4 regions of the Paenibacillus sp. J22R3 genome follow, and region 4 is predicted to be linked to each of the others. Evidence: riboswitches for the same ligand, from Rfam matches in the RefSeq annotation. Region 4 holds a riboswitch; each other region holds the start of a gene.

Region 1 (7,605 bases), on a different contig from region 4:
GGCACCGAATATACGCAGCGCCGCTTCGTTCACGAAGGAGATGGCGCCTTGATCATGAACGAGAATGGGCTCCGGCGAGAAATCGATCAGCTTCCGATAGCGCTCCTCACTCTCACGCAGCGCTTCTTCTACAATTCGGCGCTCCGTTAAGTCTCGCAAATACATCGTGAAAACGGGGAATTTCTCTCTGCGGATACGGGTGACGATAATTTCTGCCGGAAATTCGCTTTGATACCCTCGCGGGAGCATCGTCTCTATCCGTTTGCCAAGCACCGTTATATCACCGCTGCACAGCATTCCGTTCTTCGACGTCATATCTCGAGGCAGCCCAGGCATCAGCACCTCTTCAATCGATTTGCCGATGACCTCGCTTCGCGAATAACCGAAGAGGTTCTCCGCTGCCGGATTAAATTCAAATATGGCTCCTTTATGATCAAACATGATTAGGCAGTCGATCACCGACTCCAGTATCGAGCCTTTAAGCGACAATTGCTCGGACAGCTTCTTATCGACATTCATCGAGCTGATCAAGCTGACAGCCATAATCACGATTGTGCCAAAGGCTACATAGATCGCCATTTCGATAAAATCCATTGCCTGCGCATCGGCCGTACGACTTAGCATATTGACCGGCATCGACATTCGAGCCGCTGACATGCCCGTATAATGCATACCTGTGACAGCGATACCCATGATGAAGCCGCTCAGCCAATAATGATTATTTCTGCGGAAGGAGAAAAGTAAGGCAACAATCGATGCCAGCACGGCAATAAGTATCGAAAGTGTGAAGATATAGGGGCTATAAGTAACCGTAATTCCCGTCAAGGCATACATGCCAATGTAATGCATGCCGGTGATTGCAAGCCCCATAATGGTACCACCCACAATCAGTCTCAGCGTACCGCGACCGGAATGGCTGGCAATACCGAAACCGATAAAAGCGCCGACAATAGAAACACCAATCGATACGAGAACGGTTACAAAATCATAGGTCACTCCGCTTGGCAAATGAAAAGCGAGCATCGCGATGAAATGCATCGACCAAATCCCAACACCCATAACGACTGCTCCGCCCAGCAGCCATCCTCTCTTCTTCCAGCCCTCAGACAACAGCACGCGTCTGGCTATATTCAATGCCGTATAGGAAGCGAACAGCGCAATAATAAACGACAGACATACCAAGAACCAGTTGTAGCTTCCTTCGATATGATTATGCACCATTTCGATACCCCCCAGGGAGTGTTACTTGAAACGTCGTGCCCTCTCCCATCTTGCTGGCAATAGAAATTGTCCCGCCATGACTGGAAATGATTTTGTTGCTGATCATAAGTCCAAGTCCAGTTCCCTGCTCCTTCGTCGTATAAAAGGGTCTTCCCACCTGCTCAAGCACTTCCCCCGGAATACCGCAGCCAGTGTCTGCAATCGAGGTTATCAACTGGTTGCCGACCCGTTCTACGGCAACCCGAATTTCGCCGCCGCCCTCCGTTGCTTCGATTGCGTTCTTGATGAGATTGATAAATACTTGTTTGATCTGGCTTTCATCGCAATAGACATGCAGCTCCGGCTCCGAGAAATGCAGCTTGATATCCACATTGTTTAGATTAGCCTGTGATTCCAGCAGCGTATAGACAGCGGCTAGCAGCTCACATAGATTAGTCGCTTGAAACCGGCTGATTTGCGGCTTCGCAAGCAGGAGCAGCTCGTTGATGATGCCTTCCATGCGAACAATCTCAGACGTAATAATGGTGACATACTCCATTTTGGTCATCCCGTTCTGAAACAGCTTCATAAATCCTTTAATCGCCGTAAGCGGGTTTCGAATCTCATGTGCGATACCTGCAGCCAGCTGGCCTGCCATCGACAGCTTCTCCGACTCCACAATGAACGACTCTTGCTCTTTGCGCTGCGTCAGATCCGTGAAGTTTATAACAACACCGGCTTGTTCACCTTCACCTTTACCTTGCATAGGCGTAATATGATATTCCACCGGGAACGTCGAACCATTCTTCCGGCGAAACAAGTCATCCGCCACATATTCAGCGTTGCCGGTGCGATGAACCTTCTCGATAGGGTCCCATTCCTCACCCGCAGGCTTAATAGCCCGAAGCCCAACCTTACGCCCGAGTACTTCGTTCGCCTCAAACCCGGTTAAGTTCACAGCGGCTTGATTCCAGAAGATAACCTTGCCACGCTCGTCCAAACGGTAGATCCCCTCAGCCACAGAATCTAAAATATGCGAATAGGCTTCATTCATCCGTTTAAGTCGTTCTTCACTTTGCTTTAAGCGGCTGTCAATCATCATAATGACGATCGAATACATGCAGATGACGGAAACGATCAAACTTATGCTAATGGCGAGAAAGAACTGATTTTGCGATAAAGCCACAGATTCACCTGCATGCAGCGTTGTAATGCCATGCATCATGGGCATATTGCTGTAATGCAGAAATTCAATAGCGACGGATAGCGATAGAGCGTGGATGAACTGCCGCAACCGGCTTTGCCGATGGAGTTGGAATCGCTGTCTTGTGAAGATGAAACCAAGCACGAGAGCCAGAACGACGATTGAAATAAAACCTGTGGATGACTGATAATGAAGCGTCGCATGGGCTTTGATGGCTCTCATCCCGATGTAGTGCATCCCTACGATGCCACACGTCTGTACCAGGCTGCCTAGAACGAGCAAGCTTGTCCGATTTCGCCCTGAAGCACGTTCGAACAAGAGAAGCGCTAACGCCGACAAGACGATTAAAACACCCATCGAGAGAAACACATAACCGAAATGATACATCACCTTAACCGGGAACGGATACGCCAGCAAGGCCACAAAGTGCATGGACCAAACCCCGATACTAAAAACAAAAGCAGCACTCATAAGCCAAAAGAAAGTCGTGTACCTGGCTGCATTCATGCGCCCGTAAAGATGAAAGAGAATTAAGGAAGAGCTGAATACGAGTACGAATGAAATGGCGACGAGTGCGATGGGTGCCATGCTAACCTTCCTCCGGATCATTGACTTAGCATGCAGGATGCAAAATGGCAATAAAAAAACCACCCGAATAGGATGGATTCCATCTACTCGGCAGCCTTGTCTACCTTAGCATCACAGAAAGTGATCCCTTAGGCCACGGCTTTGCGTCCCATAGTTTCCTATGGTTTGCCCTTATCTTAGGTATTTAGTTGTAAAATTTTTCTAGATTATTCGTTTTTAATTCTCATTATAGGTGTTTTCACAGAACTGTACAGAGCGAATAACGTAGAACTTTGACTGATTTTGTCGAACTCCCAAAAAATATGTAACATCATTAACGATGCAAAAAAAGCCGAAGATGACAAGGCCATCTCCGGCTTCATTGGTTGTTCTACTACTCGAAGTATACAGCCTTGCCCGTACGGGAAGACTCGTAGATCGCTTCAAGAATTTCGGAAACCACAAGCGCTTGCTCTGGTTTAACGAAAGTTTCTTTGTCGTTCTTAACTGCATCGATCCACATGCTAGCTTCAAGAACTTCTGCAGTTTCGCTCGCGCCTTCATAGAAAGCAACGCCGCCGCTGTTCAGTTCAACTTTGTTTACATATAGGCGGCTGTTGTGCTCGCCATTGAAACGAAGACCGTCTTTCATGTCAGCGCCTGCTTTAGTACCGCTGAGGGAAACTTTAGCCTCATCGACTTCAAGCGAGTTAAGCGCCCAGCTGGATTCAAGGATTACAGTTGCACCGTTCTCCATTGTGATCATAGCGAAAGCGGAATCTTCAACTGTGAATTGTTTTGGATCCCATGGGCCCCAAGCATTCGCAGAATTCTCGTTTTGGGACAGCTTGTGGTAAGCGCGGCCAAGAACGACTTTCGGCTTGTAGTTGTCCATCATCCACAATACAAGGTCAAGTGCGTGAGTACCGATATCGATAAGCGGTCCGCCGCCTTGTTTCTCTTCATCCAAGAATACGCCCCATGTCGGAACAGCACGACGACGGATTGCATGTGCTTTAGCGAAGTAAATTTCGCCAAGCTCGCCTGCATCGCAAGCTTCTTTCAGGTAACGGCTGTCTGCGCGGTAACGGTTGTTGTAACCGATGCTGAGTTTTTTGCCGGTACGTTGTGCTACTTCAAGCATTTTACGAGCGTCAGCAGCTGTTTTAGCCATTGGCTTCTCGCAAAGCACGTGTTTGCCAGCTTCCAATGCGTCGATGGAGATAACCGCATGGGAATCGTTAGGCGTACAAACGTGGATCACGTCGATCGATCCGTCTTGAAGCAATTCTTTATAGTCAGAATATACTTTTGCTTCTTCTGTACCGTATTTCGCTTTTGCTTGTTCAGCCTTCTCAACAATGATATCGCAGAAAGCTACGATTTCAGCGTCTTTGACTTGGGCCAAACTTGGGAGATGTTTACCGTTGGCGATACCGCCGCAGCCAATAATGCCTACACGTACTTTTGACATTTTAAATTTCTACCTCCATGAGCCTCGAAATGATATAATTTGTAGTATGTGTGTCAGCTAGATAGAGAGACATACAATGACTACAGTATATCCGAACTTGTCCACTAAAATATAGGCGCTATATAGGTATGGTTTTATGTGATTTTGTTATTGAAGGGATGGTACCGTGGAATTTTATAATGAGAAGGTCGTTTACGAGAACCCGCTGCTCTCCATCAAAGTGTTCCAATCCCTGCGGAATAACGATCTATTTATCAATTGGCATTATCATCGAGAAATCGAATTGCTGCTTGTGATCACCGGCGAACTTGACGTAAATATTGAAGATGAGTGCATAAAACTACAAACGGGCGACATCGCATTGATCGGTGCAAGGCAGCTTCATCGCGATCGCAGCATGAGCAGCCCGCTGAATTATATCGTCTTGCAGTTCGATTTGGAGCAATTTATTGACCAAAGCTCAATGCCTTATATGCGATTTTTCTCCGAAACGAAGAATCCGCTCAGCCGAGCCAACTACATTTTTCAAGAAGATGAATCCGCACGAGCAGAGGCGTCGGAATGTATCCGCGGCATTCTGCAAGAAGTCACGACCAAGCAAAGCGGGTATGAGCTTGCCGTCAGCATGTACATAAAGAAGCTGCTCCTTCTGCTCATCCGGGGAGATTCCAGGAAAGTGCTTGCTGATCATGATGACTTTGATCGTGCTCGTCTGCGAGGTGTGATTGACTATGTGGAAGAACATCTGACCGACCGCATCCAAGTAGAAGAAGTTTCGAAGCTCGCCAATATGAGCTACTATTATTTTGTGAAATTCTTCAAGAAGGCGATCGGGATGTCCTTCACAGAGTATGTGAATTATCGCAAGATCAAATGGGCCGAACGTATTCTGCTCACGAAGGACCTCAGCGTCTCCGAGGTAGGGGACCGGATCGGCATGCCGAACATGGCCCATTTCTACAAAATGTTCAAGAAATACAATGATTGCTCCCCAAAGCAATTTCAGAAGAAAATGCTGGAGTGGAACCGCGCTTAACCGTAATGTCCAGGAAATCAGCCCAGCCGATGGAATTGTTGTTTCATGAAAGTCAGACTAGCCGATAATTCCTCGTCTGGTTGCTGAAGGCTGCATTCCGCGGAGATTCCGCCCTTGTAGCCTGCTGCTGTCAGCTGTGCGGCAAAGTCCGCGTATGGATATTGCCCGGTTCCCGGTGATAGTCTGCCCGTATCTGCGATGTGAATATGCGCAAGCCAGTCCTTATTAGCAGTCAATGTGTCCAGCGCTTCGCTATCCTCATCCATGTGATAGAAATCAGCCAGCACCCGAATGGTAGGATGATTAATTTGTTTCGCCAAATAAACAGCTTCGGCCACAGAGCCGATCAGATTCGTCTCTTTCTTGTTCAGCGGTTCAATAGCCAGCGTTACGCCGCTTCCCGTAAACTCCTCCGAAATCCAGCTAAGTAAGTGAAGCATCTGGTCCTCCGCCCGATTACGCTCCCATCCATCCGGAATGTTGCGCGCTCCCCCACTTCCAAGCACGGAAATTTTCGCACCGATCTCATTCATCGCTTGCGCAGCACGATATACATAGCGCCGGATACGCTCTGGTTCTACATTGGGACCAACCACTTTAATATCCCCTGGGAAAAATAAGTTAAACGCATAAACAGGCAGTGGACTTTCCTTGTAAGCACGCAGCAATTCTTGATGCAAGGCTTCGTTCTCCAGCTGCAGAGCGGACAGAGGACACTCGATGTAGTCAAACCCGTATTTGTGAAGCAGCTCCGCGTCCTCGATCCCTCTGCACCAACCATAAGCAACCATTCTCTAAGCACCTCCATTAGTTTCTAAAGTGATTTTACCATTATTTGCTTCGATAATAGACAAAAAAAAGTTCACCTTATTTAGGTGAACCTAGCTTCTTCGGCATAACCAGCTTATAGCCTACGCCGCGTATGGATTCAATTTCGACCGATTGCTGGCCCAGTTCCAATTTCTTGCGCAAGGAGCTGACATGGACGTCTACCGTTCGCTGTCCGCCGAAATAGTCGAAGCCCCATACGACATTCATAAGATCATCGCGGGTAACGACAACGCCGGGACGTTGAACAAGATAGAGCAGCACTTCGAATTCCTTCGGCCGCAGCGGTACGGTTTCGCCATTAAGGACGACCTCATAGCGTTCCGGATAAATCGATAAATCACCGGCCGTTATGACTTTGTCCGTGGACTCCGTCAGCTTGCCTTCATCTTGACCGGTTCTGCGGAGCACCGCAGATACACGCGCAAGAAGCTCGGCCACGCCGAATGGCTTAGTCATATAATCATCGGCGCCTCGCTTAAGGCCTTGCACAACTTCTTCTTCCGCATTGCGGGCTGTCAGTACGATAACCGGCGTACGGTTGCCACTCTGCCGCAAGCGGGATAAGATCTCGAAACCGTTCATGCCTGGCAGCATGATATCTAGAATGATAAGATCAAATGCGCGCTGCAAAGCAACCTGCAAGCCTTCTGCACCATGATCAATGACAGTCGTGTCATAACCTTCCTGTGAAAGGTTATACGAGAGTAATCTGGCTAACGTCGGCTCATCCTCAATGACCAACACTTTCTGTGACATGTTGACCCCCTGGCTTCCACGCATGCCGCTGCTAATACTCGGCATGGTAACTCGTTCTACGTTCATAACCATGATAGCATTGTTCAGAGGAAGGGGAAACCCCAATTACTGGCTCATTGCTATTGTAGGACCGGCAGCTCAATCGTAAACGTCGAGCCGCTGCCCACTCGGCTCTCTACAGATATCGTTCCTTTGTGCAGCTCAACAAGATGTTTCACGATCGACAACCCCAGCCCGGTGCCGCCTGAACTGCGGGATCTTGCCTTGTCCACTCGGTAGAAACGCTCGAATATTCGCGGCAAATCTTTCTTCGGTATACCGATACCTGTGTCGGATATGTGAATACGCACGGATTCGTAATTGTCCCCGCCAACCGGTTCAACGACGATGGAAACACTACCACCTTCAGGCGTGTAGTTAATTCCGTTCGAGAGCAGGTTCATGATGATTTGTCGCAGGCGATCTTCATCTGCCTCCACATAAACATCCCGATCTGCTTTATAAGATAATCGAATTTGCTTCTGCAACCCTTCTGCA
Region 2 (7,605 bases), on a different contig from region 4:
AGTCAGGCACCGGCAAATCTTCCGTGCGTAAGCAGAAGCGTGGAAGGAAGCGGGGTTTAAGCAGTCCGGGTTATAATCGAGCCTTCGATAATGCTTATAATCAAGGCTATAACCTCGGCTTTGCCAAAGGATTCGAGGATGGCCATCAGCTCGCCTATGAACAGCAAACCTAATGATGATCAAGCAGCTTGGAGGGAGTTCGGGCCATCATAGGAACGGGCTTGTACTCCCCTACGAATTGCTTAGCTCATGGACCGGAGTAATCAGCAGCTCCACTTCCTCAGCCGCAATAGGGTAGCCGATGAGATAGCCTTGAGCACCGTCGCAGCGCTGTTCCTTTAAGAGTGCAAGCTGAGTCTCGTTCTCAACCCCTTCAGCGAGGACTTGAAGCTTGAGACTATGAGCCATACCAATGATCGCCGTGACGATTGCCAGATCATCTTGATTGTGACCAATATTGCGAATGAAGCATTTGTCCATCTTAAGGGTGTCCACGGGAAAAAGGCGCAGATAGCTAAGCGATGAGTATCCGGTTCCGAAGTCATCAATCGAAATAGCAACGCCGAGCGCCTTCATTTCATGCAGCTTCTCAATAAGCGGGGCTTCGAAATTCGATGAAGCAACGCTCTCTGTAATTTCAAGTTCAATGAGCCGTGGTTCAACCGCAGTGGAGAGCAGGATCGCCTTCAGCATATCAATCAGGTTGTCCTGTTTGAATTGGCGAACCGATAAGTTCACGGACACCGGCAAAGGAGACAAGCCCGCTTGCTTCCAAGCATTGATTTGATTACATACCTGCCGTATGACCCACTCTCCTATCGGAACAATAAGCCCTGTTTCTTCCGCAAGCGGAATAAATTCAGCCGGAGGAACGGCGCCGAACTTGGGATGCGTCCAACGAAGGAGAGCCTCGAAGCCGTTCAAACTGCCAGCTTGCAAATCCTTCTTGCCCTGATAGAGCAAATGCAGCTCTCCCTGCTGCAGTGCTTTGCGCAAGTCCTGCTCCAGCATCATTTTCCGTAAATTAACTTCGTTCATCTCATTACTATAGAAGGCGTAGTTGTTTCTTCCCCGCCTCTTAGCCGCATACATAGCCGCATCTGCGAGAATCAGAAGCGTATCGGCATCCTTCCCGTCTTTGGGATACATAGCGATTCCGATGCTTGTCGTAACGATGATTTCTTGACCTCTGAGAATAAAAGGTTCAGAGAGCCGCTCCAGCAGAGGGCCAACAAGCGTCCCCACCGTTTCAGCATCGATATTCGGCAGCAGGATGACAAACTCGTCGCCGGCAAGTCTGGCCGCAAATGCAGCTGGCTGCAGCGATGCCTGAAGCCGTTTCGCGAAGCTCTTGAGCAGACGGTCCCCCAGTGGATGACCGAATGTGTCGTTGATGGATTTGAACCTGTCCATATCAAGGAACAGGAGAGCGAAGCTGCATGGTTTGTGTACCGCATACCGGAGCTCTGCATCGAGCTTCGTTATTAATTGATAGCGGTTGGGAAGATCAGTCAGTTGATCGTGATAGGCCATATAGTTGATGGTTTCACGAGCCTTCTTCGTTTCCGTTATATTTCGGAAGTTTGATAGGATCGCGGGCTGATTGTGAAATAGAATCGAGATGGAATTGGTTTCAACGTCGATCACTTCACCGTTTAGCTTGTAAATGCAGAGCTCCGCGTGATTAACGGCAGTGTGGCCCTCTATGAGGTCGGTTGATTTGGTTCGCATCATCTCGTGATACTCCGGCAATGCGATGTCAAACACATTGACGCCGACTAACTCATCCAGATGCTGTGCGCCTAACATCGTTAGCCCTGATCGATTCATGTGAACGATTTTATAGTCGATCTGTACAATATTAGCTTCGGGAGACAGCTCGAAAATTTGCCGGTACCGATTCTCGTTATCCAGCGCTTTCTTCTCGCTTCGCTGCGCATGTGCGATGATTCGGCGTCCAATGATGCAAACGCTGACACAGGTGATACAGCTCATGGTGAACAAGGTGAATTGAACAATTTGGTAGAGCAGATCCGTTGCGAGCATATAGGGGTTGAATAATTGATGGGTGATGAGTACAAGGATGCCATATCCACTTGCCATTAGTGTCACAAAGCGGTCCAGATAGATGAGGGAGAGAAGCGCAAAGAGGAAAACCACGGTGCCGGAGTTTGATGTTGGGATAAACCACATGACGATGAAGCAGAGCAGGAACGAATAGGCTGAAATAATGACTTTTCCTTTGAGCGTTTGATAGGTTTGTCGGTAAATGAAGTAGAGCACAACGCCAAGCGGGATAACGGAAGCGACGAATCGAATAAAGACTTGAAAGGTAATTAGCTCAAGTGCAAGAACGGTTACATATATGGGAATAGAAGACAGAATAAGGAATATTAATGTGTATGTCAGAAGCTTAGAACTAAACTGCTCGTAAGGGGTTGCCAAGCCGTACACATCCTTTCTACGTCAAATAGGTATACAAAAATCCTCGGGCTCGAAGCAAGATGGCGGTAACAGACCGATACGCATCTTCCCGCTTGGAGAACCAAGGTCAGCAGATTAACTTCGGCAGTCTGGCTGTCGTATCTCATCGCATTTATAGGAGAATAGACTTAGACCCATTGACTTTGCGTCCCCTGCTTTCGTAGGGTTTGCCTGCGAAAAATGATTCAGTTTTGACGAATAATGTAGGAATTTAGCGCTATTTCTATTTTCCATAATATCTCAAACTAGCGAATGAGTCTCTGGAACCTATTTAAAAGGATAGAGTTGGTATTTATAGGTGATATTGATGTCTTAGTTGCGTAAGTGAAGGACTAAAGGTTCATAAAAGTAGGCCTATATACATGTGGTTCATCAATTTCAGACTCTGGATTGACACAGATGATACACATATCATATAGTCAAGCTAATCTAGCAGAGATGAAGGTGAATAGGCTGACTATATTCCCGTATCACCGGATTAAGGAAGATATTCGAAAGCGCATACATGCTGGAGAGTGGAGGGACACTTCACGCCTGCCTTCCAGCCGGAATTTGGCGGAGTCCTATCAATCCAGCGTTAATACAATAGAGAAGGCGATTAAGGAATTGTGTGGGGAAGGGCTTCTGACACGAGATAATCGCCGAGGTACATATTTGGCAGATGGAGGGCTCTTGTCTCAGCCGACCAGTCGAATAAGGAGCGGGAATGGGAACGGGAGCGGACTCATTGCTGCATCGGTTATCGGTATCGATAATCCGCTATGGGGAGCCGCTCTGCGCGGGATCGAGGATGTGCTTCAGCCGAAGGGCTATCAGCTCATGAGCAGCAGCGATAATCGCAGCCTAGATAAGCTGGAGTCATTCGTTGCGAGCGCGATTGCAAGGCGAGTGGAGGGGATTATTCTGAGTCCGATTCACGGCGGCCAGGACGAGCCTCGCAGTCGGCAGATCTACGAGGAGTTAGCGGGTTGCGGCATTCCGGTCATTTTTCTGGATAGGCGCGTATGGGACACCGATATTCCTTTTGTGACGAGCGATAACGCTTCAGGCGCGTATTCGCTTACGAAATTGCTGCTTGCCAAGGGACATCGGCGGATTGCATTCGTACGCAATTCGGACCTCAGCACGTTCTATGAACGGCTGCTTGGCATGAGACAAGCGTTTATTGAAGCAGGCGTTTCTTTTGAAGCTGAATACGACTTATGCATCCCGACTCGGTTCGAGAATTTCGAGAGCGAGTTCGAAGACTTTGTTGCTCGGCTTGCGAATGCACTGGAGATGACGCGGTACACGGCTGTATTTGCAGCGAATGATCAGATTGCCGAGGCTGCGCTCGCTGCACTTGAGCGGCTTGGCAAGCGTGTCCCGGACGAGATGTCCTTTGTTACTTATGATGCGCAGGGGTTGAACGGGAAACTCCAACTAGATATTACAGGTGCGAACCAGCCTTTCTATGATATGGGACGAAGTGCTGCCCTTCAGTTATTGCACGCGGCAGAAGGCAAGCAGCCGATTGCGGTTGCCGGGCATATATGCAAAGCGGACATTCATTACGGCAGTTCGGTTTGGGAAGCAAAGATTGAATAACAAGGGTGGTACTTGCTTATGAGCTTCATTCGTCTGTTTCAAGAGAAGAAATATTTGCTGCGCATATTCTTGTGGATCACCAGCATTATTTTGCTAATCGTCGTTTCGTTCTCCACGCTTGTGTATGTGAATGTAGAGAAGAAGGTGTTCAAGAGCGAATACGAGAACAGCCAGAAGGTACTCTCGCAGATGAAATACAACATCGATTATCTCGATACGATGATTCGCAATATTACCCTCTCCACCTATGGCAGCAACGACGTGAAGGCGCTTATGTATTTGAACGATGAGGAAACGTACGAGCATTTGAATGTCATTAATAAACTAAACGCGACGATTGTGGCGAACAATCCATTCATTCAGTCCATCTACATCTATAACAATCATAAGAAACTATATTACTCGACATATGGCGATTTGTATCATAAGGACGCAGAGCTCGATAAAGTATTGCAAAGCTATACGAACATTCCGGTGCTCCGTGCAATCGTGCGACGCAGTGCGGAAGCCGCTGATCAAGGCGCAGCCGGAGCTGCTGCGAATACGGTATTAAGCTATGTGATGTATGAGACGACGGATCGCGATAACCGTATGGATGGCGCCATCATTCTGAACATAAAGCTGGACTGGCTCGTCGATAACATCCGTGCGATTAACCGGATTGAGGCCGGCGCGCGAAGTGAGCTCTACATCTTGGACAGCGGCAATGGGCTGATTGAGACCGATCCGGGTAATCCGGTACAAACCTCAACATTCGCGAATACGATTAGGCAAGCTTATGTGGACCAGGCGGGCAGCTCAGAAGGCTTGGCTGCGCAGCCGTCAGGTTTCTTTAATCAAAGCATTGGCGGCGAGAAATATATCATCTCGTATATTCGTCTGGAGAAGACCGGCTGGACACTGCTTGATGCGAAGCCTTACAAAGAGGCGTATGCGAACTTGAAGCAGCTGCTGGATACGATTCTGCTCATTACATTGGCGATCTTTGCCGGTGCGCTGCTGCTGACCTTGTCGGTTTCAAGAGGGATCTACAAGCCGGTCAGAAGGCTGATGGAACAGACCTCACGCGGCGGATCTGTGGCTCCGGGAGCTAAGGATGAATTCTCCTATTTGACCGAGGTGTATCAGAAATCAAGAGAGCAGCTGTACGAGTATCATCTGGAGAAAAACAATAATACCGGCATTATGAAATTGTATTTTCTCAAACGTTTGCTTGTCGACAGCTTCAGTATGAGCGGCACGGCATTCGGGGAGGCGCTGCATTCGCTCCATCCTGCGTTGTCGCAGGAGAAGCCGTTTCTGCTTTGCGTGCTGCGTATCGACAACTATAAGCTGTTCATGACGAAGAGCTTGGTTGAGCGAGAGCTTCTGCGCTTCGCAATCGCCAACATAACGACAGAGGTGATTAGCAGGTCATTCGCTCAGCAAACCGTAGATATGAAGGATGATTCGTTCACGATCCTTCTCAATATTGATTCTGCGCCGCAGCCAGAGATGGTTAAGGAGCTGCTGTCGGAAGCGCAGCATTACATTAAAGAGCATTACAAAATTTCCTTCTCTGTCGCCATCAGCGAGCCGATTGAACACTATCAAGCGATTGCGGCGTCGTACAGTCACACCTTCACGAACAGCTCCTATCGTTATGTGCGAGGCCATATGGCGATTATCACGCAAGCTGAGATCGATGAGCAGACGAGCAGTATTGATATGGAGCAGGTGATGGAGCTTACAGGCAAGTTCATCGAGGTTGTCAAGAAGGGCGATCCCGTGCGAACGGAAGAGAAATTCCGCGAGCTGTTCCGTTATATCCGCAAGCTGGAGTACAGCGATATTATGCTTGTCAGCATGCAGGTTGTGCATCATTTGAAGAAAGCTGTGTACGAAATGAACCGTTCCCTCAAGGAGCCGATTCATATTCATGCGAAGCTGCTGAATCGGGAGCTGTATGAGGAGGAGACGGCAGAGCAGTTCGAGGAGCAGCTGCTTGAAGCGGTTCAGACGATGACGAGTGAGCGCAAATCAGCTGCCGAGGAAGGCAATCAGGTAGCTGCAGATACGATCAAGGCTTTCATCGATTCGAATTATTTCGACTCTTCCCTCTCGGCGACCGATATTTCGGGCATGATGCGACTCTCCGCCTATAAGCTGAGCAAGATATCGAAGGAGCATTTCGGCATGTCGATACCGGAGTACATCAATCAAGTCCGGCTGACGAAAGCGGTGGAGTGGATGGAGAACTCGAAGCTGAGCATTCAAGAAATCATGCGCCGAGTGGGCATTGAGAATGAAAGCTATTTCTATAAATTGTTCAAGGCGAAGTTCGGCATGACGCCGCGTGAGTATATTGCCGGGCGGGGGAAAGGGTAGTCGTGAGTCGGAACATTCGCGTCACAGATTTAGAAAGGCCGCCGATCCCAGTATCGGCGGCCTTTTTTTGTTTTTGTACAGTGGATTTTCGGCAAATTTGAAAATCGTACAGTGCTTTTTTGACGCTGCAAAAATGAGCAGTTTCGCCGATGCCCCCGTGGGCCGTATGCTCAGAATCGTAAACAACGAAATCGCAAAACGGCACAAAGGAGGAGCACATGAGCAGAGGAATCACTTCGGTATTCAAGAAGGAATGGAAGCATTTCACGAAAGGCAGAAGCTTATTCATGATCAGCCTGCCTGCGATCATCGTCGTCTTTATTTTCTATTACCTGCCGCTCTTTGGCATCGTGATCGCATTTAAAGACATCAATTATGCCGATGGCATTTGGGGCAGCGCCTGGTCGGGCTTAAACAATTTTAAGTTCTTCTTTAACTCCCAGGATGCGATGCGGATAACGCGAAACACGCTACTGTTGAATGGGGTATTCATCGTCGTCGGGACGATCTGCTCCGTTATTGTTGGACTGCTGATGGCAGAAATGGGCAGAAAGCTCGTGAAAATTTTTCAAACGATCCTGTTCTTCCCTTACTTTCTCTCGTGGGTCGTCGTCGGGTTTGTCACCTACATTCTGCTTAATCCAACTTACGGCGTCATCAATAAAATTGTCGAACAATTCCACGGCACGGCCATTGATTGGTATGGCAATCCGTCCTATTGGCCGCTCATTCTTACGCTGACTTACCTGTGGAAGAACGTCGGTTACACCGCGATTATTTTCTTCACCGGCTTGCTCGCGATTGATTCGAGTTATTATGAAGCCGCTTCGATTGACGGAGCTTCTCGTTTACAGCAGATTCGCAACATCTCGATTCCACTAATTACACCGCTCATTACGATGCTGACAATGTTGAATATCGGCCGTATTTTCTACTCCGACTTCGGCTTGTTCTACTTCATACCGAGGGACGCAGGGATGCTCTACTCAACAACAGACGTCATGGACACGTATGTGTACCGATCGCTGCGCGTCGTCGGGGATCTCGGAATGGCCTCAGCAGCAAGCTTGTATCAGGCTGTTGTCGGACTCATCTTAGTGCTGACAACGAATCTGCTCGTTCGAAAATACAGCAAGGACAACGCGTTGTTCTAATGGAGGTGAGCGC
Region 3 (7,605 bases), on a different contig from region 4:
CTTGCGATGGGTGTTCAGACGGTAACGGTCAATATCAATATCAACTATCGCAAGGAATGCAGGCAAGGCGATCGGTTGACGGTTACAACATCGCCGGAGCGGGCCGGGCGTAGCAGCTATGTGCTCAATCAGGAGATCGTGAACGAGAAAGGCGAGCTATGCGGGGACGCGGTCGTTACTTGTGTGACGATGGATTCCAACACGCGCAAGAGCCGGGAGCTGCCTCCGGAACTAAGAGGTCAGTTTTAAATGTTGCGATAGAATGCAACTTCGCCCCTGGATCAGCCAATGACACGGAATCGCAGTTGCGAGGTTTCAGACAGAAGCCGTATTGCAAGCCCGCAAATAGGCAATCATGGGAAAGAGGCGATGCATGCTCGTAGATGCATCGCCTCTTTCATAGGGTATATAGAGAGTAAGCCGAAACAGAAATAATCCGTAATGAGGAGGTAGTCGCGATGAGCGATTTTCGCATGGAGAAGGATTCTATGGGTGAGATACAGGTTGAGGCGCACCGGCTGTGGGGAGCGCAAACGGAGCGCAGTCTGCACAATTTTCGAATCGGTACGGAGAAGATGCCGCGCGAGTTAATTACCGCTTTCGCTTATCTGAAGAAAGCAGCAGCAACCGTGAACGGAAGCTTGGGGAAGTTGGATACCCTTAAATCAGAAGCGATTGCGGCTGCAGCGGATGAGGTGATTGCAGGAAAGTGGCAGGATGAGTTTCCGCTTGCTGTATGGCAGACCGGGAGCGGCACGCAGTCCAACATGAACGTCAATGAAGTGATAGCAAGACGTTCGGCGCAGCTGCTCCGGGAGAAGGGGCAAGAAGCAGCCGTTCATCCCAACGATGATGTCAACCGCTCGCAGAGCTCCAACGATACATTCCCCACCGCGATGCATATCGCCGCGCTGATTGCGGTAGAGGACCTCGTCCTGCCGGCGATTGCGCAGCTGAAATCCACACTCGAGCAGAAGAGTGCTAGCTTCATGGAGGTCATCAAAATCGGCCGCACCCATCTGCAGGATGCCACACCGCTTACGCTCGGCCAGGAAATCAGCGGCTGGGTTCGGATGCTGGAGAAAGGGGAGCGTAATATCAGAGCAAGCCGCGAGGAGCTGCGTGAGCTTGCCATCGGAGGCACAGCCGTGGGAACGGGGCTGAATGCCCCGCAGGGCTTTAGCGAGAAGGTGTCGGCGGAGATCAGCCGCCTCACAGGCAAGAACTTCATCAGCGCGCCGAACAAATTTCACGCGCTGACGAGCCACGACGAGATCGTCTTCGTACACGGCGCAATTAAAGCGCTCGCCGCGGACTTAATGAAGATCGCGAACGACGTGCGCTGGCTCGCAAGCGGACCTCGCTGCGGGATTGGCGAGATTCGTATCCCGGAGAACGAGCCGGGCAGCTCCATTATGCCGGGGAAGGTCAACCCAACGCAGTGTGAGGCGCTGACGATGGTCGTCTGTCAGATCATGGGCAATGACGCGGCAATCGGCTTCGCGGCCAGTCAGGGAAACTTCGAGCTGAATGTGTTTAAGCCTGTCATCATTCACAATTTCCTGCAGTCGACCCGTATTCTCAGCGACGCGATTCGCTCCTTCGATGAGCATTGTGCGGTCGGCATTGAGCCGAATCGGGAAGCCATCGCTCGGCATCTAAACGAGTCGTTGATGCTCGTCACGGCGCTGAATCCTCATATCGGCTATGAGAATGCGGCGGCCATTGCCAAGTCCGCTCACAAGGAGGGCCTGACGCTTCGCGAGGCTGCCATTCGCAGTGGGCTTATTACGGCAGCCAAGTTCGACGAAGTGGTGAGAGCAGAAGAGATGATCTGACAAATTCGACAAAACAATACAAATTACGCTATGTACAAACAGGGCTTTCCCCTCATATAATTAACCCTGTTAACAGTACCATGACCATAGTATCCGACTACTTCTTCATATGATAATGGCAAACCAACGGAAACGTTGGGACGCAAAGCCTAGGCCTAAAGCATCGCAATTCAGATGCCATGGTGGACAGGTTACCGAGTGAAAAGGAGTCCATCCTTAACGCGGGTGGACTCTTTTTATATGTATACATATATGGGGAGGTAGGCAAGTTGTATGCTTAGAGAGAAAAACCGTGTCATGTTATTCATTTCTACAATTATTGTGCTATTATCGCTTCTGGTACACGCATTCGATTGGCTCGGTTTCTCCATGCATCATGATCATCAAACGGACATGAATGGTTCTACGTTCCACACTTTCCTTAAGCAAACGTTCTTGGCATTACCGATTATTTTCTTACTGCTTGCCGGGATTTGCATGCGGTTGCAGAAGGAGCAGCAGTCCGTTCCGCTTCTATTGACACTGTCGCTTACCTTCAGCAGCATATCGATCATCTCAGGCGGCAACGGCATGGTGGAATATCATTTCTCCATCTTTATGGTACTCGCTATTATTTTGTACTACGACCTCATCGCAATGCTTCTCATCAGCACCGTTATCTTCGCACTTCAGCATGTACTCGGCTTCTTAATCTTCCCAGACCTTGTCTACGGAACCCGTGATTACTCACTTGCCATGGTCTCCATTCACATCGTATTTGTCGTCTTGTTTATCGGCGCGGTTACCTATCAAATTGTGACGCGCAGAGCATTCATCCTCGCGTTGGAATCGGCCCAACAGCAGAAGATTCAAGCAGCGGTCAAACAAATTATTGAAAATGTGACGGAAACGTCGGACCAAGTGCTCATGAATTCCAAAGAGCTCAGCTGCAATGCGGCTACGCTTAATCTCTTGGCAGGGGATATTGTACAAACGATGCATAAGGTTGATGCCACGGCGCATTTGCAGGAGCATGGCGCACAGACAGGCAAGAGGGTCATCGGAGAGATGCTCCGAGACATCCATACCATTGCCGAAACGTCTGCTACGGTGTCAACTTTCTCCAGTGAGGTAGCGACGGAGGCCGATAACGGGAATGAGGCCATACAGAAGGCTGTCAGGCAGATGACATCGATGAGCAATGCCGTCCAAGAGTCCGCAACCAAAGTAAAGCTGCTCGGTCAGCGTTCGCAAGAAATAGATGACATTACAAGCTTAATTGCAGACATCGCTTCACAAACCAGTCTGCTGGCACTGAATGCGGCGATTGAAGCGGCGCGGGCCGGCGAGCATGGACGTGGGTTTACCGTCGTATCTAATGAAGTGCGCAAGCTGTCTGAACAAACAACTGCCTCTGCCCAGAGAATCGCTGAGCTTGTTCAAGACATTCAGGCTAATAACCGTGCTTCTATCCATTCCATGGATCAAGTCATTGAAGAGGTTGCATCAGGCAACCAAGCCGTATGTGATGCGGGAGCCGCATTCGAACGGATCATGCGATCCATCAAAACCGTCGCAGAGCAAATTCATTATATTTCCGGTGCCTCTCAGCAAATGACAGCAAGCACGAAGCAGTTCAGCGTCAACATTGAGGAAATCTCCCGAATGTCCGTTGAATTAACAGGCAGCGTCAAGACGGTTACGGGCAGCTCGAATGAGCAGCATCAGCTTATTTCCAGATCGTCGGAGCTTGCGACAATGCTGGAGAAATTAAGCGATAAATTGGATCAAACGATGGTCAGCACGAGGAAATCGTTCCGCGCCATTTAATCCGAAGAGTCCTGCAATTCTGACAAAAATGACTTTGCGTTCATAGCCAATATCAAGTATTATGAGTAGAAAAGACAAGATCTGGCTAAAAAGGAGACACAATGCTATGAATGCTTCGAAAAAAAGTCATTGTAAAATCGTCGACTGCACGATCCGCGACGGCGGGCTCGTCAATAACTGGGATTTCAGCGTTGAGTTCGTTCAGCATCTATACAACTCGCTGAATGAAGCTGGCGTCGAGTATATGGAAATCGGGTACAAAAACTCTCCGAAGCTGCTCAAAGGCGCTGAAGATGCGGGGCCATGGCGCTTCCTGGACGACGACTTCCTTCGTAAAGTCATCCCGCAGAAGCTGAATACGAAGCTCTCTGCACTTGTCGATATCGGACGGGTAGATGAGAACGATATTCTTCCACGCGAAGAGAGCATGCTCGATTTGATTCGCGTTGCCTGCTACATTCAAGACGTGCCGAAGGCGCTGGAGCTGGTTAACGTATTCAACTCGCGCGGCTACGAAACAACCTTGAACATTATGGCACTCTCCAACGTAATGGAGAACCAGCTGCTTGAAGCATTCGAATTGATCGAAGCAAGTGTAGTCGACGTCGTGTACGTCGTTGACTCCTATGGCAGCTTGGCGCCGAATGACTTCAATTATTTGGTCAGCAAATTCCAGAAGTACCTGCCAAGCAAACGTCTTGGTGTGCATACGCACAACAATATGCAGCTTGCTTTCGCCAATACGCTTATTTCGGTTGAGAAAGGCGTCGAGTTCCTGGATGCTTCCGTATACGGTATGGGCCGCGCGGCCGGCAACTGCCCAACGGAACTGCTTGTCGCACATCTGAAGAACACGAAGTACAATGTGCGTCCGGTTCTGGATATGATCGAGAAGTACATGATTCCGCTTCGTGAAAAAGAAGAGTGGGGCTATATTATTCCTTATATGATTACAGGCATGTTCGATGAGCATCCTCGTTCCGCAATGGCGCTTCGGAATTCCGATGACAAAGATAAGTCGGTTGATTTCTACGATAAGCTGACTACGCCTGAAGTATTGCACAGCAAATAAGTTCTTCAATAATGAACGAGCTCCCAGACCTTAGCGGTTCGGGAGCTTGTTTGCTAAGGAGGATCGTCGCCGTCGCCGAACTTCATCCGCGCGGATTGTAAGGATAAATAGGCATATTCTCATTGAATTTTCGAAGGGCATCTATTACAATAGAGTCCACTCATGCAAGTGATTGGCGTTACGAACTGTTGAAGGAGTGGATGCGGCTTGAAGAAATCATTAGCGCTAATCATCGAACAATTGGAATCGCGTCAGACCATGCAAGCCCTGTCTCCGAAAGGGGTATGGGATGCTGCACTCGATCAAGAAATAGCCGCTTTGCCTCTAATTACTGTCGGAACTCCGAAATCCGCTCAACCCGCGCTCATTGCGCTCAAGGCCGGCTTGCATCTGCTTAACGAGAGCTTGGACGCGTCGCATGAACAATCCCAAGAGATTGAAGACGACCCGACAGGCTGCTATTGGCATGGTATCATGCACCGGATGGAGGGTGATTACTCCAATGCGAACTACTGGTTCAGCAATGCAGGCGCCCATCCGGCGATGGAGAGCTTGCAGACACGAGTAGCGGATTGGCTGCAGAACAGCGTCGTATTAGGCGATTTGCAGGAAGGCACCATTCGCGATTCGCTGCAGGTAATGAAACGCCAAGTGCGCTGGCAAGCTTCGGCACTCACAGGCATGATTGCGCTTCAAGAGAGCGGGACGATCTCGGAAGAAGCCAGGAGCGCGATTGAATATGTGCAGCATATGGAGCTTATGGAGCTGTTTGCTTATACGCATCAAGCAGCCAAACGTGCTGTAGCCGAATCTTCGATATAAATAAAGCAAAAGCTGTATCCGCCACCTTCGAAAGGAGCGGATACAGCTTTTTTTATCGGAAGCCTGATTTATTCAGAGGTTTGCTCTTTGTATCTTGGGCTATTCCCTTCTTCTTGGGCCTTCGCTGCTTCTGATTGAGAGGTTGCTCTTTGGCGGAAAGGCCACCAGTTGGCTTCACCGAAGAGATTAGCCAAAGCAGGAATGACAAGGCCCATAAAGACAGTCGCATACAGAATCAGACCAATGACGATGCCTGCACCGATCTGCAGGAGCGTATTCACGCCGGACATCATAAGTGCAGCGAACGTGCCGCCCATGATGACCGCTGCGGATATGATAACGCCGCCTGTCGTCGACATCGCTTTCGTCATCGCATACGTAATGCCCCGCGGTCGATATTCTTCCTTGAACCTAGCCATGAGGAAGATGCTGTAATCGACGCCAAGCGCTACGATAATGAGGAAGACGAAGAATGAAGCGCTCCATGACAAGCCTTCCTTGCCGAGCAATTGAACGAATATGAATTCAACAATGCCCATGGTGACCAAGAAGTTAAAGCCAAGGGAGAGCAGTACATAGAGCGGCGCCAGAATGGAGCGCAGCAGAATCATCAGTACGATGAAAATCCCGATCAAGACAAACGCACCTGTTCGCGTAAAGTCATTCTTCGAAATATCCTTGAGCTCCGAAATTTGTGCCGATGTGCCGGATACATACACATGAGCTCCTTCAATGGCACTTCCTTCGAAGCTATGGTTCAGCGCTTCTCTAATCTGATCAACCGTTGTCAGCGCTTCGGGAGAATACGGATTTACCGAGAGGACGATCTCCATCTTGGCGGTTTCCCCGTCGGTGGAAATATAGTAATCGAGCGCTTGCTTCATCTCAGGACTATCCAATGCTTCTTGAGGAAGATTCCAGCCAGGGATCTGACTGTCCCCAATCGTACGCTGTGCATCCTTCACCGAAGTGAGACCCTTCGAGATGTCGCCAAGACCTGCAGCTCCATCCTTCAAGCCGCCGGTAAGCTCTTGAAGTCCGCTTCCGAGCTTCGCTGTACCGTCGGCGGCTTGGGTTTGACCGTCAGCCAGTTGGCCAAGTCCGTCGGCAACTTTATTGACGCCGGGGTTTAGTTGAGTGAAGCTTGCTGACAGCTTAGCTGCCCCGGAATATAGTTCATTTAATCCGCCGGAGAGTCCTTGCTGCTTGCCTAACAATTGCTGCATGGCAGGCTCGTTCTTCAGCTCCGGATATTTCTTCAGCAACGCCTGCAAATCTTGGCTCATGGAGCCGGATACTTCGGCGCTCTGCTTGAGTCCGCCGGATAACTGGCCGGCGCCTTGGGACGCCTGCTGCATGCCGCCGTAGATTTGCTTCAGCCCGCTCTGCGCTTCAGAGGTGCGGGAAGCCATCGTTCGCAAGCCATCTGTCAGGTTCTGAATATCGGCCTGCCCGCTCGCAATTGAGCTGCCGGCGGTAGTTAAGCCGTCTGCTACTTGATCGACGCCATTCTTCATCTGATCAAGCGCATCAGAGGTTCGCGTCAGCTGATTCGAAACCGTTAGGTCCGCCAGCTGTTCGCCGAGCGGTCTTATGGCGCTTCGCACTTCTTTGACGCCGCTTAGCTTCGCTACATTGGCGCTTGCCGTTTCGAGTGCGGCCAGTGCGGCAGGATTGCGCATCGACTCATCCGATCGCAGCGCTACGGAGAGCGGGAAGACTTCACCGGCACCGAAGGCATGCTCCACTTGTCGGAAGCCTTGCACGGAGCCAAGCTGCGGATTGATTTCGGCCAAGTCGTCAAAGGACCGCTTGCCATGGTACAGGAATGTAATTGGCGTAAGCAGCAGAACCGTAACAACCAGAATGGCTACAGGTCTGCGTGCGGCAAGAGCTGCCATCGCTCCCCACAGCTTAGACTCGCCGTGGCCTTGACCGCTTGCAGCCTTGCTCGGCCAGAAGGTAGCTTTACCGAAGAGCATCAACAAGGCAGGCGTTAAGGTAAGTCCTGCAATGAGCGTAACCGCAACGCCGATGGATACGCCAACGGCTGATTGATAAAGG
Region 4 (7,605 bases):
GGATTCCGCATTGTATAGAGCCAAAGACAATGGTCGTAATCGGGTAGTGAATTTATAAGGAGGACTGCGAATGTCGCGTAACGGACGTCTTACAGCGTGTGTGGCATCATGTGGAACAACACTAGCTGCAGCGAGTTTATGCCTACTTGCAAGTAAGACACCTACGCCTCTCGCTGTTCTAATCGGTACCGCTGCATTTGCAGCGGCAGCCCTGCCTATTGGCTATTTCTTAGGACTCAAATACGATCGATTGAAGGAAGCTTCTATTCTAGACAGTTTAACAGGATTGTATAATCGCAGGTTCATCGAGGCTAATTTCAAGAAGCTGGCGACTAAAGCAAAGCGTAATCGGAAGAAAATGACGGTCATGCTGCTCGATGTCAATGATTTCAAAGAAGTCAACGACCGTATGGGCCATAACCAAGGGGATACCGCGCTTGCGTTGATTGCAAGAACACTTACGGAATGCGCAACCTACGGTGAAATTATCGGCCGCTGGGGCGGCGATGAATTCATCCTTATTTGTCCCTATGCAGATGACAAAGGAATAGATCGAATCGTAAAGCTCATTCACGAACAGCTCTTTAGCATTTCATTGCGAACCGGATTACGATTGTCAGTTTCGGTTGGACATGCTTCGTTTCCGGAACACGGTATGGAGATTGGCCAGCTGCTGCAAACTGCGGACAAACGAATGTACGCAGAGAAATATGTCCGTAAAGCGCAGTTGACCGAACCGACAGCTTTACAAGCTTAATCCGGGAGCAAGCGGTAAAGGCGGGAATAAACACCGATGAGAAAAGTTCACATCAACTCCGTTCAGCCGGGAGAAAAGTTAGCTCGCCCTATTTTGCAGGAGAATGGGAACATATTGCTTGGCGCCGGTGTGGAGTTAAATCAACGATTTATCGACAGATTGGTTGGTTTAGGCATCGACATGCTTTTCATTGATGATCCCCTGACAGAGGGTTTGGAGCCAACTACGGCTATTCAAGACAGCACGCACAAAGCGGCATCGGATACGATTTACAAGACGATGAATACGCTTATGGATCAACAAGTTACGAAAGGGCGAACGATTGCCCCTGAGCTTGGCCGCACCTTCCGTAAGGTATTCGGCGACATTATGCAGGATCTCATTAGACGTGAAGATGTTATGGTCAGCTTGACGAACATTCACGTGGCGGACAGCTACTTGTTCCACCATTCCTTGAATGTCACGATACTTGCAGGCATTATGGGGTTAGCCAGAGGGTATAACCGAACGCAGCTCGAAGAGCTTGGCATGGGTGCGATGTTGTTCGATATCGGCATGACACGGCTGCCGAAAGAGATTTTGACGAAGACGACTGTATTGACGCCAAGCGAGCGGGCGCTCATGGAGAAGCATACCGAGGATGGCTTCAACATCATCAGAGCGCAGCATGATATTAGTTTACTCTCGGCACATTGCGCGCTGCAGCATCACGAGCGATATGATGGGACAGGTTATCCGCGCAAGCTTAAGCGGGAGGCTATTCATGAATACGCTCAAATCGTGGCGATCGCAGATGTATACGATGCGCTTACTTCTCCAAGGCCGCATCGCAAACGCTATACGCCATCGGAAGCGATCGAGTTTCTGTTCGCTGCTGGAAACACCTATTTTGATTTAGAATTGATCAAAATTTTCTGTAAGCATATATCCATTTATCCGGTTGCAACAACGGTACTGCTCAGTTCGGGGCAAATTGCCGTCGTTGCTTTGAACGACCCGCTCGCGGTTCATCGTCCAACGGTTCGGATCATCCGAGAGCCTGACGGAACAGCGCCTGCTACAGCTTATCAGATCGACCTCAAAGACCAACATAAACTAATGATCGTGAAAGAACTGTAGGTAGGTTAGCATTCTGCTGACAACTGCATATCATCGATACTGGCAAACTTATCGAAAGGTAAGGACGCAAAGTTAAAGGGTCTAAATGTCCGCTCTTCATTATGTAAGCGAACAAATGACAGCCTGACTGCCGAAATGAACACCCGAGATATCTCGCGGTTCCGGAAGCGGCTCCAGTATTACATGAGGAAGCGCTTTTTCTGTTTTATAGCGCCGTACTGTCGTTGCGGGAGCGTTTCTTCATATGTGAAGGGGGAAAAGTAAATGTCAGGCTTAAATGAACGAATCGGATCAAGTAAACCTACCTTTACCATGAAAGCACTGCTCCACAGCCGTACGATGGTCGAGAAAGAAGGTTATGTTGCCACAGGGGTGCTTGCCCATGCAGAAGGCGAAATGATGGAAATCGAACTGACGGAATTCAAGAACTTCGAGCTCGGTGAACCGGTTAGTTTAACCGTCTATTCACCGGTCGGCATTCACCGGCTGCAATCGACGATTATTGCGAAGGCGGAAGGTTCTATTGCGGTTATTTTCCCAGCTCGCTCGCTAACGGGACTTGATGAGAAACGGGAATCGCCGCGAATTGATATTGAGGCAAGAGGCACGATATCGCGTACGTATTCGCAAGAGGTTGAAGGCTCCAAAGGGAATAAAATGACGATTGAAGCTACAGACAGCTTCGATATAGAGCTTAGAAATATAAGCGACACCGGTATAGGGTTTTCCTTGATGAGCCCACCGACGCTTGCGCAAGGTGATACTCTCGAAGTGAGCTTATCACTGGGCTTTAAACTGGATTGTAAGGTTGAAATTATCCGTAAGGATAATGGAAATGAATGGAAGTTTTACGGAGCTCGCTTTCAAGAGTTAGATGAGCAGCAGCAGCGGGCGCTTCGAGCTTATTTGCTGCGTATGCAAATTGAAGCCTATTTCAAGCTTAAGCAGGAGAAATTAACGGCTAAGAAGGGCAGATAAACGCGATTTCAGCGTTGCATATATAAGAAGGCGTTTGAACGGATGATGGTGATCCGGCAGCGTCTTCTTTTTTATAGTCGGACCGTCAATTATGGTACAATTGGAAAAATAACGTAAATCAGATGGGGTTTGAGCAAAAGGGGAAGTGGTTATGCGAAGTGGACTGGCTGCGCTAGCCGTGGCAATTATACTGGCTTGTTCGGCTTATCGCAACGGGATGTTCTTTGATACGATCTTTTATCGGTGGGAATGGATCATCATGGTCGTATGTATACTCGTCATTGGTGCGGGTTCGATTGTTCATTCTCGGAAAGAGGACAGACGGTTCAGCCAGCACGTGCCTTTATCAATCTACGGCCTGCTTGCGATGGCGATGTTATACGGGATTGCCCTGTTTCATCGACCGGCATCCACGCTTGGCAGCCTCGAGGAGGCATTGCGATGGATGGCCAATGCGGCTTTTGCCATTACATTGTACAGCTGGTTCTGTACCAGCTCCGACACGGCTGTGCGGCAGCAGCGTTTGAGATGGCTTTCTGCAGCGATTCAAAGTTCAGGCGCTTTCGTAATCGCTGGTGCGATTGCGGGTTGGATGGGATGGATCACGTTCCCTGAGATCATCATGACTACCGGTGATGTAAGGCTGTCCGCTGTTGGAGCGCGCTTGTCCGGGTTCATGCAATATCCAAATTTCCTAGGCGCTGTTGCAGGAGCGTATCTCCTGTTCTACTTGCTCTTGCTAATTCGATCTAGGGCTGCTGCATTATCGTTCATAGGGGCTGCGGCAGCGGTAGTGCCGGCTGTCCTGGCACTGCTCCTGACCGAATCAAGGGGAGCGTGGCTTGTAACCGCGTTTGTATGGTTCGGCGGACTTCTGATGCTTCGAGGTAAAGAGCGCATAGCATGGCTTATCTATAGCGGCTGGGCTTTGATTGGCGGAGGGGCTGCGTATCGGGCTGTCGTTCAAGCAGGTTTGCGAAGCGGTAATGCAAGTACAGCTGCGGGCGTGGATGCCCAGTTTGCGCTGCATGGTGCGACTTCACAAGAAACCGTGCTATTGCTGATTATCTGCGTGGCTGCGCTTGCCGGATTTATAGGTTTGCAGTGGACGCTGGCAAGAGGAAGAGAGCAGCTGCTTAGCCGGATCGCATGGGGATGCTGGCTTGTAGGTTTACTTGGCATGATCATGCTGCTTCCGGCGGTCATTCAAGGACGGTTGAGCGGCGGGTACCAGACGGCCGGCGCACGGGGGTTATTCTATCAGGATGCGTGGCTGCTCATGAAAGAAGCACTGTTCTTCGGACGAGGCGGCGATACGTGGCGCATGCTGTTTACACAAGTACAGACAGCCCCTTATGTAGGAAATGAAGTACATAGCGGTTACATCGAAATTGCGCTCGATCTTGGCATTGTCGGGCTGTTGGTTTGTGCCATGGTCCTGTTCTTCCTGCTGCGGCAAGTGTGGCAATCGAATCGGATCGGCCTGCTGCCTATTAGTGTGCTGCTACTGCATGCGGCAGTGGATTTCGATATGTCCTTCGGGTATTATTGGCTCTTGCTGCTCAGCTTGGTAGTCTACTACTCCGGTGAGAGCATGGCGGAAGGAAGGCGCGCCATGCTTGCGGCGCCGCTGCTGCGATCGCTGCGGACCGCGCTGCTTGTCGCGGCCGCGGTAGGTCTAACCGCCGCTGCTGTGCTCAGCGTTCGGTTCGACCGTGCCGTGCAGTACCGCGAGGCGGCTGTGTCAGCCGCTCGCAGTGCTGCTGCGCAAACAGCCGCGCTTCGCGCGGCGCTCGAGTTGAATCCGTATTGGACGCGGATTCGACTCGAGCTTGCAGCTTTGGCACCGCCGCCGGAACGGGCGGTGCTGCTGGCGGCCGGACTGCGTTATGAGCCGCAGTCCGTGCCGCTCTTGTGGGCGCTCGGCGCAGCTGCAGCCGAGCAGAGCGATGTGCACGGCGCGGCGGCGTATTGGCGCCTCGCCTTGCACTATGATCGTTACGACCGCGAGAAGCAGACGGACGCGGTCGTCACGATGGCGCAGCTCGCGGATGGCATGCGAGCTGCTTCGCGCCTCGCGGATGCAAGGCTGGCCGCGCAGACGGCCGTTACCTTCTTCGAAGCGTATGAGGCGCAGAAGAACAACCCCGGCGTGAACGGCCGCAAGTTTGCCGTCACGGCAGCGTCCCAGGCAGCGGCGGATCAAAGCCGCCTGCTGCTCAAGCAGCTCGGCCCGGCGGCGAGCTAAGCGATCTCTATCGTCTTGCTTATTACTATTTTGCGTCTTGCTTATTACTATTTTGTGTCTTGCTTATTACTATTTTGCGCCTTGCTCATTACTATTTTCCATCTTGCTCCTTACTAATCTTCATCGTGCACAATCCCATATGTAGAAAGGAACATAGAATATGAATACAGCCGAATTTCAACAGTATGTAAAAGAATGGAGCGCGCTCCAAGGGTTCGACCAGAGCTCCATCGAGCAGAGGATGTTGTATTTAATGACCGAAGTCGGCGAGCTGGCTAAAGAAGTGCTGTCCGTCTCCTTCCATCCGGATGCGGAACGTAAAGCGAACCTGGGCCACGAGATGTATGATGTGGTTTGGAATATCTTCGATTTGGCGAATATGCTGGGTATCGATATGGAGCAAGCCTTCAAGGAGAAGATGCAGATTAATAACACGCGCACGTGGGCTTAATCTACAAAACAGGCTCATCACCCGTGAGGATTGTCCACTCTTCCTCGTCAGGCTCGGCATAAGCTGTAAGCAACCCCCGAAAGGAGTGATGCTTATGGCAATATCACGCGTAAGACCGAAATATAATATGCCAAGCTCCGGCAAAGTCATCCGCACATCTGTGCCCAAAACGTTAAATGAAACCACGTTGACAGGACCTACGTTCAGTCGACTCTCTGTTGTTTGGGTCGCTCAGAACGGCGTTCCTTTCCTTACAACCGGCTTCTTCGCTCGTTTGTTCCGGAACAACCAAGTCGTCGCCACTGCTTTCTTCGACTCGTTCGGCGTTGTTCGCTTTAACAACATCACCACATTAACGAACGTGACTTATACGATCCGCACCTTTAATTCGAACGGTGTTCTGTTTCGTACACGTACCATTCCTTCCGGTGTTCAAACCTATGCCATCATTGGCTAAGCCGGATTTATCCATCCAACCTGCCTGCAAAACTCTCATTAACGACAACAGCAGCACGGCTCTTCAGAGAGAGCTGTGCTGCTGTTTTATGTTTCAGGGCTTGCCCCCATCATCCTCCGAAGGCATCGCGGAATGCCTTACATAGCTTAGGCTGTTCCACTTCCCATAACGCGGCGATATCGGCGCTGACATTCTCGTCAAACCAATCGGACAGCAGCTTTCGGTTGCTGGCATGCTCATGAATCCACTGCGAATGGAGAAAAACCTTTTGGACATAGAGCTTCTCGGCGAGCTCCATCTTGTCCTTGGGGATGTACACGCCAAGCCGTTTCACGGTGCGGTAAAGCTCGTTCTCGCAAGCGCGTCTGATTTTGCGTGCAGAAGGGTACTCCGAGGTGTGCTTTTGGGTGGAAGGTTTCATCGTAACCGACTCCTCTCTACCCCCTATATATGCACAAATGCACATCCTGGTCACAGTCCAGAAAGTCCGTTTCTGCCCGCAGCCAGCGGCATTTTCCCCAGTCCTACTGCACCACAATATACCCCACCATTGGCCCGCCGTTCGTTAGCGATGTATGTGTCAGACATATAATCGGATAGGTCCCGCGCTGATCGGCCGTGAAATGAACCACCGTCGTTTGCCCCTTATTCACTTCTCCTTTAACGCCAAGCTCCTGGATGACAAAAGGATGCGATTTCCCGTTAATGCCCGTAATGCGCAGCTCGACATGCTCGCCTTTATTCACGACGAGGGTGCCGGGATCGAATCGGTACACCTCCAGCTCCTTACCGTCATCTGTTTTGGTTTTGAACTCTCCGGTTACAAGCTGATAGACGCGCGACTTCTGCTGCAAGGCGCTTGCCGTTCTGGAATGGTTCCATCTTAGACTCGCGGCTGCAATGACGATGATGAGAACCAATAGGGTGAATAACCAGAGCTGTTTTCTGCTGACTACAAAAATATTCGACATGTTCGCTCACCCGGCTTTCCTACAAAAGGTACAGCTAGTCTATGCGAAAGCTCGGCCATGAATGCCTGCGGTGGAGGCGAGGTAGGGAAGTATGCTAGAATACTGGAAGAGAAGCTTCGATTCCGGCTGGAATTCGATAAGCCTCAATATAGGGAATGATAGGAGTTGACAGAGTGGCCTGGTTTCATGAAATAGTTGATTCATTGCTGCAATGGATTGAGAGTTTGGGGTATTTTGGAATTCTCATCGGCCTCATGATCGAAGTTATCCCGAGTGAAATTGTTCTGGGCTATGCAGGTTACTTGGTGCACGAAGGAAAGATTTCTTTTCTCGGTGCGGTCATATTCGGTACTATAGGCGCGGTAGCACAGCAATGGATCCTCTATGCAATCGGACGCTATGCGGGCCGACCATTCTTCGAGAAGTACGGCAAATTTATCAAAATCAAACCGAAGCATATCGACATCGCCGAACAGTGGTTTCTTCGTTATGGGTCAGGCATCGTATTTACGGCACGTTTTGTTCCGGTTATGCGTCAGGTAATTTCCATTCCTGCGGGGATGGCGCGGATGTCCTTCATGAGGTTTACGGTGCTCACTGCATTGGCTTCCATTCCATGGGCCA

What was found. Region 4 has a riboswitch for cyclic di-GMP ahead of AC0YN4_RS16340 (PilZ domain-containing protein). Riboswitches for the same ligand answer to the same signal wherever they lie in the genome.
Region 1: linked by a shared signal. The riboswitch ahead of AC0YN4_RS11055 (ATP-binding protein) and the one ahead of AC0YN4_RS16340 (PilZ domain-containing protein) in region 4 are both predicted to bind cyclic di-GMP.
Region 2: linked by a shared signal. The riboswitch ahead of AC0YN4_RS10245 (putative bifunctional diguanylate cyclase/phosphodiesterase) and the one ahead of AC0YN4_RS16340 (PilZ domain-containing protein) in region 4 are both predicted to bind cyclic di-GMP.
Region 3: linked by a shared signal. The riboswitch ahead of AC0YN4_RS09750 (methyl-accepting chemotaxis protein) and the one ahead of AC0YN4_RS16340 (PilZ domain-containing protein) in region 4 are both predicted to bind cyclic di-GMP.

Annotation. Positions count from the first base shown of each region.
Region 1 is NZ_JBWDNS010000002.1:643,147-650,751, reverse strand. It holds gene AC0YN4_RS11060 (bifunctional diguanylate cyclase/phosphodiesterase) at 1-1,221, opposite strand, end outside; gene AC0YN4_RS11055 (ATP-binding protein) at 1,211-2,992, opposite strand; cyclic di-GMP riboswitch class I at 3,079-3,172, opposite strand; gene AC0YN4_RS11050 (Gfo/Idh/MocA family protein) at 3,366-4,445, opposite strand; gene AC0YN4_RS11045 (AraC family transcriptional regulator) at 4,612-5,481, shown strand; gene AC0YN4_RS11040 (sugar phosphate isomerase/epimerase family protein) at 5,499-6,272, opposite strand; gene AC0YN4_RS11035 (response regulator transcription factor) at 6,349-7,068, opposite strand; gene pnpS (two-component system histidine kinase PnpS) at 7,188-7,605, opposite strand, start outside.
Region 2 is NZ_JBWDNS010000002.1:449,745-457,349, forward strand. It holds gene AC0YN4_RS10240 (hypothetical protein) at 1-173, shown strand, start outside; gene AC0YN4_RS10245 (putative bifunctional diguanylate cyclase/phosphodiesterase) at 232-2,445, opposite strand; cyclic di-GMP riboswitch class I at 2,565-2,666, opposite strand; gene AC0YN4_RS10250 (GntR family transcriptional regulator) at 2,923-4,071, shown strand; gene AC0YN4_RS10255 (AraC family transcriptional regulator) at 4,090-6,438, shown strand; gene AC0YN4_RS10260 (ABC transporter permease) at 6,657-7,592, shown strand.
Region 3 is NZ_JBWDNS010000002.1:325,659-333,263, forward strand. It holds gene AC0YN4_RS09740 (acyl-CoA thioesterase) at 1-249, shown strand, start outside; gene fumC (class II fumarate hydratase) at 459-1,838, shown strand; cyclic di-GMP riboswitch class I at 1,946-2,037, shown strand; gene AC0YN4_RS09750 (methyl-accepting chemotaxis protein) at 2,112-3,647, shown strand; gene AC0YN4_RS09755 (aldolase catalytic domain-containing protein) at 3,754-4,719, shown strand; gene AC0YN4_RS09760 (hypothetical protein) at 4,927-5,541, shown strand; gene AC0YN4_RS09765 (MMPL family transporter) at 5,610-7,605, opposite strand, start outside.
Region 4 is NZ_JBWDNS010000003.1:330,182-337,786, reverse strand. It holds gene AC0YN4_RS16355 (histidine kinase N-terminal 7TM domain-containing diguanylate cyclase) at 1-58, shown strand, start outside; gene AC0YN4_RS16350 (GGDEF domain-containing protein) at 71-757, shown strand; gene AC0YN4_RS16345 (HD-GYP domain-containing protein) at 794-1,876, shown strand; cyclic di-GMP riboswitch class I at 1,908-2,011, shown strand; gene AC0YN4_RS16340 (PilZ domain-containing protein) at 2,141-2,854, shown strand; gene AC0YN4_RS16335 (O-antigen ligase family protein) at 3,006-5,102, shown strand; gene AC0YN4_RS16330 (MazG nucleotide pyrophosphohydrolase domain-containing protein) at 5,263-5,553, shown strand; gene AC0YN4_RS16325 (hypothetical protein) at 5,648-6,010, shown strand; gene AC0YN4_RS16320 (dehydrogenase) at 6,120-6,431, opposite strand; gene AC0YN4_RS16315 (cupredoxin domain-containing protein) at 6,535-6,981, opposite strand; gene uptA (undecaprenyl phosphate transporter UptA) at 7,155-7,605, shown strand, end outside.